Regions from separate parts of the Paraburkholderia sp. USG1 genome, predicted to be linked through region 3. Evidence: riboswitches for the same ligand, from Rfam matches in the RefSeq annotation. Region 3 holds a riboswitch; each other region holds the start of a gene.
The links. Region 3 has a riboswitch for cobalamin ahead of cobA (uroporphyrinogen-III C-methyltransferase). Riboswitches for the same ligand answer to the same signal wherever they lie in the genome.
Positions count from the first base shown of each region.

Region 1 (3,272 bases), on a different contig from region 3:
CGCCGTGCCGCTCGCGCCATGCGGCCAGCGCCGCTTCGCCTTGCAGCGTGACCGCGTTGGCAACCAGTCGCCCGCCCTCGCGCAGACTTGCCCAGCACACCTCCAGCACGCCCGGCACCGTCGCGCCGCCGCCGATGAACACCGCATCCGGCACCGGCAACCCCTGCAGCGCAGCCGGCGCGCGGCCCGCGACCAGTTGCAGACCCGGCACACCCAACGCATCGCGATTGTGTTCGATGAAACGCTGACGCTCGGCGTGTCCTTCAATAGCGATCGCGCGGCAAGTCGGATGCGCGCGCATCCACTCGATGCCGATCGAGCCGCTGCCCGCGCCCACGTCCCACAGCAGTTCGCCGGGCGCCGGCGCGAGGCGCGCAAGCGTGATCGCGCGCACATCGCGTTTGGTCAGCTGGCCGTCGTGGCGAAAGGCGTCGTCGGGCAAACCGCAGGTCAGCGGCAAACGTGGCGCGCCTTCGGTGGCGCGGCAATCGAGGGCGACCAGATTCAGCGCGGCCACCTCACCCGCCGACCACTGATCCGCGCGGCCGTCGATGCGCCGCTCCAACTCGCCGCCCAGATGTTCCAGCACGCTCATGCGGGTCGCTCCGAATCCGCGTGCGTTCAGCAATTCCGCGAGCGCCGCGGGCGTGTGCCCGTCCGCGCTCAACACGAACACGCGCGCGCCGTCGTGCAGATGCGCGTTCAGCGTGGGCAACGGGCGGCCCACCAGCGACACCGTCGCGACGTCCTGCAACGGCCAGCCGAGGCGCGCGGCCGCCAGCGACAACGACGACGGCGCGGGCAGCACCCGCAACTCTCCCGCCGGCAATTGCCGCGCGAGCGTCGCGCCCACGCCGAACAGCATCGGGTCGCCGCTCGCCAGCACGCACACCGCGCCGTTGCGCTCGGCCAGCAAAGGCGCAAGATCGAACGGACGCGGCCACGCGGCACGGCGCGCGGCGAGCCGCGCGGGCAACATCGCCAGATGGCGTTCGCCACCGTACACCACCGATGCTTCCAGCAAAGCACGCCGCGCGCGCCGCCCCAAGCCGGCGAAGCCGTCGTCGCCAATGCCCACCACCGTCAGCCAGGCCGGCATGCATCCATCCTCATTCTGTGTCTTCAAATAATGCGCTGTGCCGCGCCGATCAAAGCGCCCAGCCTCGTTGTGCTGTTCGAAAAAAGGCATAATACAGCCGCCGGTGCCCTTCGGGGCCGAAGAGGGAACACAGTGCCACTGTGGCTGCCCCCGCAACTGTATGCAGCGAGTCCGCCTGCGCTTCACGCCACTGGTTCGACCGGGAAGGCCGCAGCGGACCATGACCTGCCAGCCAGGAGACCTGCCGGCGAGACTGTTCGTGCCAGCCTACATCGGGCGGGGTGTACCGATGCCGCAGCCATGCCCGCCTCACGGCATGCTCGGGCCGTCGCGCGACGCTAAACCGGTGTCCGTCTTGAATCAAGCAACGCCCTCCACCGTTTTGTCCGACGCGGCCCCAACGCCGCGGCCTTCGGCGTGTCCGGGGCTGCTGCGCATCGTCGCCGCGCGCGACGGCGGGATTTGCCGCATCAAACTGCCCGGCGGTGAGTTGAGCACGGCGCAGGCGCGGGCAATCGCCGAGGCCAGCGCACGGCATGCGGCCGGGGTGATCGAGCTGACCAATCGTGCGAATGTGCAGGTGCGCGGGGTGAAGCGTGGCGAGGAAGCGGCGTTGATCGCGGCGCTCGTCGGTGCCGGTCTCGGGCCGACGTCGATCGCAGCCGACGACGTGCGCAACGTGATGATCAGCCCTGCCGCCGGACGCGATCCGTCCGCCCTGCTCGACACCCGCCCGCTGTGCGCCGCTCTACTCGCGATGCTGCAAAGCGAAGCGCGTTTCGCGGCGCTATCGCCGAAATTCGCACTGCTGCTGGACGGCGGCGAACGGCTCGCGAGAGTAGATCATCCGCACGATCTCTGGCTGGCGGCGTCGCGAGAAGCGGACGGCGTGCGCTTCGTATTCGGCCTGGCAGGTTGTCCGCCTGCGAGTGCGAGTGCGGCTGCGTTTGCCGGCTCGCCAACGCAAAGCGAGTGCATCACGACGGCAGAGTCCCACGCAAACGGCACAGGCCCGTTAGCCGCGATACTCCCCTCGCAAGCTCCGGCTCTGGTACGCGCACTGCTGCTCACGTTCCTCGACCTCGCCGCAGCGGACGCCACACGCATGCGTCATCTGCTAACCCTGCATTCCGCCGACACCCTATTGCATCACGCTCAACAGTATGTCGATTTCCCGCTGACGCGAAACGTGTCGCCAGCCAACTGGCATCGCAGCACGCCAGCCGACGCCGGCCTGCGCCTCGGCGCTCACGCTCAACGTCAACCGGGAACCTGGCACGTAGGCGGCCAACCCGCTTCAGGCCGCCTCGACGCCGACACCCTGCACGCCCTCGCCGCGCTTTCGCAGCAGCACGGCGACGGCACGCTGCGCGTCACACCGTGGCAAAGCGTGCTGCTGCCCGATATCGCAACGCACGCCGTCCCGCCTGTGCTGTCCAGCCTGAACGCGCTCGATCTCGCCTGCGATTCCGCGCAAGCCATCACCCGTCTGATCGCGTGCGCGGGATCGAGCGGCTGCGCGAAAAGCCTCGCCGACACCAAGACCGACGCGCTGCGCCTCGCCCGACGCCTGCCGGCCGGCGTCGACGTGCATCTGAGCGGCTGCGCGCGTTCGTGCGCCGCCGCCCATTGCGCGCCGTACACGCTGCTGGCCGCGGCGCCCGGCCTCTACGACCTTTATCGACGCGATCGACACGACCGCCGGCCCGGCTTCGGCGAATGCGTCGCGCGCCAACTGACGATCGACCAGGCTGCCGACATGCTCGACCGCCTGGTCCGGAGTAACACCAATGCTTGATTACATTCGCGACGGTCAGGAGATCTATCGCCAATCTTTCGCGACGATCCGCGCGGAAGCCGACCTGTCGCGCATTCCCGCCGACCTCGAAAAACTCGCGGTGCGCGTGATCCACGCGTGCGGCATGGTCGATGTGGTCGACGATCTGCGGTTCTCCGAAGGCGCGGGCGCGGCCGGCCGCTCGGCGCTCGCGCAAGGTGCGCCGATCCTATGCGATGCCGGCATGGTCGCGCAGGGCATCACGCGTGCCCGGCTGCCGGCGAACAACGAAGTCATCTGCACGCTCGCGCATCGGGACGTGCCGTCGCTCGCGCGCGAACTCGGCAATACGCGCTCCGCGGCCGCGCTCGAATTGTGGCGGCCGCATCTGGCGGG
Region 1 covers NZ_JAMWXW010000038.1:44,199-47,470, forward strand. Annotated here, with positions in the region: gene cbiE (precorrin-6y C5,15-methyltransferase (decarboxylating) subunit CbiE) at 1-1,099, opposite strand, end outside; cobalamin riboswitch at 1,184-1,363, shown strand; gene cobG (precorrin-3B synthase) at 1,416-2,897, shown strand; gene NE850_RS34465 (precorrin-8X methylmutase) at 2,890-3,272, shown strand, end outside.
Region 1: it holds a riboswitch for cobalamin, as region 3 does, so the genes downstream of both, cobG (precorrin-3B synthase) here and cobA (uroporphyrinogen-III C-methyltransferase) in region 3, are expected to answer to the same signal.

Region 2 (3,272 bases), on a different contig from region 3:
CACGTCCGTCTTGCCGATATGCCCGCTCCACGATCCCTCGAGTCCCTGCACCTTCGCATGGCCGACATTCTCGGCTAGATAAATACCGGGCGTCACCTGCTCGTAGTCGATCAGATTCGAATAGCGCGTCTGGAATGCGGTGAGACGCATCACGCCGAGCGCATTCGACGCGTACTGCAGCGCGGCTTCGATCGAATGGCTGCGCTCCGGCTGGATCGACGGATTGCCGCTGAGCGGATAGTACAGATCGTCGAAGCTCGGCGCGCGAAACGAATCCGAGTAGCTTGCGCTCACCTTCCAATGGCCGGTGATGTCGAAGCCGTAGCCGAGATAGTAACTGTTCGCTCCGCCGAAATCGGAATACTGGTCGCGCCGCACGTTGGCCTGAATCTGGCTGCGCCCAAAGCGCCCCGTATAGCCGACGAAGCCCGAATCCACATGCCGGTCGGGCGCCGCGAACGTATCCGAGTCGAGGCTCTGATCGAGATGCTCGTAGCCGACCTGCAACTTCTGCTGCGCGGCCAGCGCGAAATCGTTCTGCCATGTGTACTGGCGATTGTCGGTATCGAAGCGGCCGTTATAGACACCGTTGGTGTTCGACACGCTGCGGTCGTCGCCTTCGGAGACGATGAAGTGCGTCGTCCACCAGTCGGTGAGCTTGCCGTTGGCGAACACCGAGACCTGGCGCACTTTGCTATACAGGTTGTTCAGCTCGGTCGGCACGCCGTACGCGTTGTCGTAGCTGTTGTTGCCGTTCGACTGGAAGTAGCTCGCGCCGGCATCCCATCTGTCGTTGAACTTGTGGCGCAGCGAAGCCGAGATGCTTTCGTTCAGATAGCCGTTCGCATTCGGATTGGCGGCGGGCGCCTCACGCGGATTGAGCGACGAGAAGCCGTCGTCCTTCGACCTCGCGAGCGAAATGCTGAAGGTCGTATTGCCGTCTTTATCCAATGCGCCGTTCACGCCCGCCTGCTGCGTCTGCGTGTGATAGCTGCCGTAGCCCAGCGAAAAATTGAAACGCGGCGGATGGTCGCCGCCTTCTTTCGTGAACACCTGGACCACGCCGCCGATCGCACCGGACCCGTACAACGCCGACACGTTGCCGTTCACCACCTCGACGTGATCGATCTGGTCGAGCGGAATCTGTGCGAGTTGCGCCGAACCCAGGCCCACTGAATCGACGCGCACGCCGTCGATCAGCAGCAGCGATTGCGTCGACGACGCGCCGCGCAGGAAGAGGCTCGTCGTCGAACCGGGGCCACCTGTACGCGAGATTTGCGCGCCGGGCGCGAGTTGCAGGAGGCCCGGCAAATCGGTCGCGGTGGTGTCGGCGATATCCTGCTGGTCGAACAATGCGGTCTGCGGGATCGTGTCGGCCAGCGCTTGCGGCCCGCGCTCCGCCGTAACGACCACCGGGGACAACACCGTGGCCGATGAATCCGCGGCAGATGAAGAAGAGGACGAAGAAGCAGCTTGCGCATGCACAACGATCGGCAGGCTCGCGAAGGCAAGCAACACCGCACGAGCGACGGGAGACAGCATGGGACGAGGATCCTGTGGGTAGCGTGCGCGGCCCGCTTCCCCGCAGGCCGATGCGTAACGAGGCGCCAGCGTATTTAACATTTTCGCGCGTGACGTGCCTCTCCCTCTGGCCGGTATCCGGGCTGGCGACATCTCGATCCCGCCTTCCCACGCGTGACGCGCAGTGGCACACTCGCGAGTTGAACTTCCAACGCGCGATCAGGATCGACTTGCATGACGAATGCGGTCGCTTACCGTTGCGGGGGCAGCGCAGGTTGGCGCGTTCTGGCGAATGGCGCGCCCTGCTTCCCGTTTAACTGCGTGCGCCGTTGAAAAGCGCATGCGGGCACCAAGAGTGCGGCCAGTGTAGGAGCGGCCTCGGGGTCCGTCAAGAACGAGGGCACGCGGGCGCGCTGTTCTGACAAGTGCAGGTTATTGTCCGACGCACGAGTACTTTTTCATCGTATGGTCGATAAAAAGCCTGCACAAAGCGATGTTGTTACGTCTCGAAACGAGACAATTGTCGGAACCTGCGACATTCCGCGCTAAAATGCGATGTCTTTAGAGGACGCAGCACATGCTCACCGAACTCGAAACACTTTCACAGAATATCGGCAAGCTGATCGCGATCAGCCAGCGCCACAATGAAGCGCGAGTCGCGCTCGAAGAGCAGCTCGCCCAATCGCGTGCTGACGTCGAAGCTACACGCACGGAACTTGCAATGCTGCGCGAGGAACGCAATGCGCTGCAGGCGGAACGCGACGCGCTGTCGGCGAAGATCGACGACGCCCAGGTGCGCCTGAATGCGATCCTCGAAAAGTTGCCGCGTGCCCGCGCGCACAGCGAGCCGGACAACCAGCTCGATCTGCTCGAACCCGCTCAGCATGAAGTCGCAGCCGGTGCCGAGAGCGACGCGACCCGCCACGGAGAAAATGCATGACCACCAAGCAGATCGAAGTATCGATTCTCGGCGTGCCCTATCGCCTCGCCTGCTCGCCGGAAACGGAAGGCGCGCTGCTTGAAGCGGTTGCACGCGTCGACGCCGAAATGTCGAAGATCCGCAATAGCAGCAACGTGCGCGGTACGGATCGCATTGCTGTCATGGCCGCGCTGTCGCTGGCATCGGAACTGCTTAAGCTGCAATCGAGCGTGAGACACGGAGAAGCATTTCCTGCTGAGGAAATCCGGCGTACAATGCATCAAATGAACGAACAGTTGGGTACTGTGATTCAGCAGTACAGCATGCAGTAAATAGCAGTGTTATAGTGCGGCCGGTCCTGAGATCGGCGGCGGATTCAAACGGAGTGCGTGAGCACAAGGCGTGCAAGATTCTGCAAACGTTTGAGTTCAATCGGTAGTTTTCGTGATTTAGCTTCATCGGTTTAGCTTCCCTGCCTGGTTCGCCAAGGTCATATATTCCTTGAACCAATGCCATGTGCACGGTTGCGGAAATTTGTAGCACGGGTGTGCGCGTCACTCTGTCTGATGTACCCGAAGTGTTGCTAACTGCGACCAATTCTGAACCCCCGGTTCAGGATGCCGGCCTAGCGGCTAAGGCGGGGACCTTATTTAGAACGGCATCGGACTTCGGTTCGGTGCCGTTTTTCTTTGTGCGCTGTTTTTTGTACGCCGATTTCTTCCGCGTCTTCAAACCCTTAACGTTCAATTACGTTCAATTCGATTCATGCGCTACTGGCTAATGAAGTCCGAACCGGACGAAGCAAGCATCGACCATCTCGCCAACGCACCGC
Region 2 covers NZ_JAMWXW010000026.1:12,356-15,627, reverse strand. Annotated here, with positions in the region: gene NE850_RS28480 (TonB-dependent receptor domain-containing protein) at 1-1,542, opposite strand, end outside; cobalamin riboswitch at 1,633-1,890, opposite strand; gene NE850_RS28475 (ATPase) at 2,099-2,461, shown strand; gene NE850_RS28470 (cell division protein ZapA) at 2,458-2,772, shown strand; RNA gene ssrS (6S RNA) at 2,907-3,088, shown strand; gene NE850_RS28460 (EVE domain-containing protein) at 3,206-3,272, shown strand, end outside.
Region 2: it holds a riboswitch for cobalamin, as region 3 does, so the genes downstream of both, NE850_RS28480 (TonB-dependent receptor domain-containing protein) here and cobA (uroporphyrinogen-III C-methyltransferase) in region 3, are expected to answer to the same signal.

Region 3 (3,272 bases):
GTTCTGCGTGTTCCAGGTGTAGCCGTCGCCCATCGTGACGAAATCGCAGTTGGCGATCGCGCCGAGAAAGTCGCGCTCTGACGTGTGCAGCGCGCCCTTGATGAACTGCACGACGCCGAGGCGCATGCCGTGACCCAGCACGCGCACGGCCATGCCGAACGCGGCGGTGGTTTTGCCCTTGCCCGTGCCGGTATTGACGATCAGCAGACCTTTTTCGACCGTGGCGTTGGCCTGCTTTTTCTCATGGCCCTCGCGTCGGCGCTCGGTCATGCGTTGATGCGATTCGGGATCGGTCTTCATGGCAGGTTCTGTTCCTGAGTGTCGTTGTTAGGGTGGTCGCGTTCAGCGTGGGCGGCGCTCGAGGCGATCGCCACGGTAACGCCGGCATGGACGGTTTTGCGCACGAGAAGCCGTGCTCGATGCGCATGAAAAGCGGCGGTTTCGCCGCGTCTGGTCGTTGCTGCAAGCAAGGCGCACGGCTCGCAGACGCCGTCCACGCCGAGATGCTCGCGCACCGCGCTTGACGGCTCCGCTATGGGCAGCGCCGCGATCTGCTCACTGCTGAAGAATGTCAGCGGCAGTGCATGGCGAGCGCAGAATTCGAGCAGGCCGGCTTCGTGGGCTTTGGTATCGATCGAGGCCACGGTGGCGATTTCGTCGAAGGAATGCGGGCCGAGCGCGGCGCGCACCGCTGCTTCGATCTGCCCAGCCGCGCTGTGCAAGCGACAACCAATGCCTACGCTCAGCGTTTTCATGGTACGTCTCCGTTCGCCGGCAACGTTGCAGTCTTGGCATACGCAGCGTCGCGCGCCAACGCGAGCGACGCCACACCGCCAATTACCACGATCGCCGGCGAGCCGAGTCCCGCACGCGAGACGCGCCCGGCAAACTCACCGAGCCGCGCGAGCACATGGCGTTGCTCGGGACGGGTCGCCGATTCGATCGCCGCGCACGGCATTTCGGCGCTCATGCCGGCCGCGAGCAACGCGTCGACGATTTCGCTCAGGCGCCGCATGCCCATGTAGATCACGAGTGTCATGCGCGTGGCCGCCAGCGCGGCCCAGTCCGGCTCAGCGCTGCCCGCGCCGTGCCCGGTGACGAACACCACGCCTTGCGCGTGGTCGCGATGCGTGACCGGAATGCCGATTGCCGCAGGTGCCGCGATTCCCGCCGTAATGCCGTTGATGACTTCCACCTCGATGCCCGCCGCATGCAGCGCCTGCTGTTCTTCGCCGCCCCGGCCGAACACGAACGGATCGCCGCCTTTCAGGCGCGCGACGCTGCGCCCGGCCCGCACGTGCTCGAGCAATTGCGCGACGATGCCTTCCTGCGGTGTGGACGGATGTCCGCCGCGTTTGCCGACATGGACGACGCGTGCGTCGGCGCGCGCGAACTGGAGTACGTCGGGATTCACCAGATCGTCGACCAGCACTACATCGGCTTGTGCCAATGCACGGGTGGCCTTGAGCGTCATGAGTTCGACGTCGCCGGGACCGGCGCCGATCAGCCAGGCGCGGGTCATCGCGACGTGCATGGCGGGCGCCATGTAGTGACGAGCGGATCAGGGGCAGGCGCGAACGAGCACCGGAGAGCGGACTTTTGGGGCATGCACTGCTACGGATTCAGGCACGGCGCAATGCGCGGCTCGCAACGGTTCCTCCGGGAACCCGCATACGGACGCACCACGTCGTGCTTCAGCGCCTTCACATCCGTCCCTCGCGGATTCCGGCGGCCGGCGGCGCGATGTTGCCCTGAGGTTCGCCGCCTCCGCGTCTGGCCGGTATCCGGGCTGGCGGCCTCATGCGCTTTGCCTTCCCGTCCGCATTCGCTGGAATGTGCAGGACAGTGGCATCGAAAAAAACGCATGCGCGGCGCAAGACAACTCAACATTGCGCCGCAGGTCGCTTACCGTTGCGGGGACAGCACAGGTTGAGCGCATGAAGCGCGGCCTGTTTCCCGTTTAACTGCACACGCGAATGCATGTGCGGGCACCAAACGCGCGCATACGATAGCACATGGCGTCCCGTCCGATAAGCGCTTGCGGCCGGCGTTTTCTTGACTGCCGCGGGCTGCGGGCCTACACTCGCACGCACTTTGGTGCTCGCATGCGCGCTCGTGCGCATGCAGTTAAACGGGAAACAGGGTGCCCGCCTGTCATGGAACGGGTCAACCTGTGCTGCCCCCGCAACGGTAAGCGAAATGTGGTGCTAAGGTCAGTTCTTTAGCGCCGCGGAGCCGGCTTCGATGTCCACGCGCAAGGCCGCGTAGACATATCACCACTGGGCGAGAAATCACTCGCCCGGGAAGGGGAAGCGGCGCTTTCGCCAGCCCGGATACCGGCCAGATACGAAGGACGAACACCGCGGGGATGCGGTAGCGCGTTCATGACCTCACTTCCGCTTTCTGTTTTTGTTGTCGCGGCAACCCGTCGTTCGTCCCCGTGTTGTGTTGTCGTCCTGGCTCGCTGGACTTACGCGCCGTTTACCCGGCTCATGCGGACAGACACACAAACGCCCGGCGTGCACGTGCAACTCCTACGGATGGACCTCACGATGCAAACTCAAATGCGCAAGATCCCCGTCACCATCGTCACAGGCTTTCTCGGCAGCGGCAAGACCACGCTGCTGCGGCATATTCTTCAGCATGCGGGCGGCAAGCGCATTGCGGTGATCGTCAACGAGTTCGGCGAGCTGGGCATCGACGGGGAAATTCTCAAGGGTTGCGGAATCGGTTGCGATGAAAACGGCGTCGAAACCGAAGGCCAGTTGTATGAACTGGCAAACGGGTGTTTGTGCTGCACCGTGCAGGAAGAGTTTTTTCCGGTGATGGAGAAACTGGTCGAGCGCCGCGATCAGATCGATCACGTGCTGATCGAAACGTCGGGTCTCGCGTTGCCGAAGCCGCTGGTGCAGGCGTTCAACTGGCCGCAGATCAAGAACAGTTTTACCGTGGACGCCGTGGTCACCGTGGTGGACGGACCGGCTGCGGCGAGCGGCCAGTTCGCCGACAATCCGCTTGCCGTGGATGCGCAACGCAAGGCCGATCCGAATCTCGATCACGAATCGCCGTTGCACGAGTTGTTCGAGGATCAGTTGTCCGCCGCCGATCTGGTGATTCTGAACAAAACGGATTTGCTCGACGACGCGCAGCAAAGCGCGGTCGAACTTTCGATCCGGGAAGAAATTCCGCCGCAAGTGAAGATCGTGCGCGCGCAGATGGGCCAGCTCGATCTGCACGCGTTGCTGGGCCTCGAAGCGGCTTCGGAAGATACG
Region 3 covers NZ_JAMWXW010000032.1:94,892-98,163, forward strand. Annotated here, with positions in the region: gene cobO (cob(I)yrinic acid a,c-diamide adenosyltransferase) at 1-300, opposite strand, end outside; gene NE850_RS31905 (cobalamin biosynthesis protein) at 297-755, opposite strand; gene cobA (uroporphyrinogen-III C-methyltransferase) at 752-1,522, opposite strand; cobalamin riboswitch at 1,758-2,011, opposite strand; cobalamin riboswitch at 2,079-2,360, shown strand; gene cobW (cobalamin biosynthesis protein CobW) at 2,553-3,272, shown strand, end outside.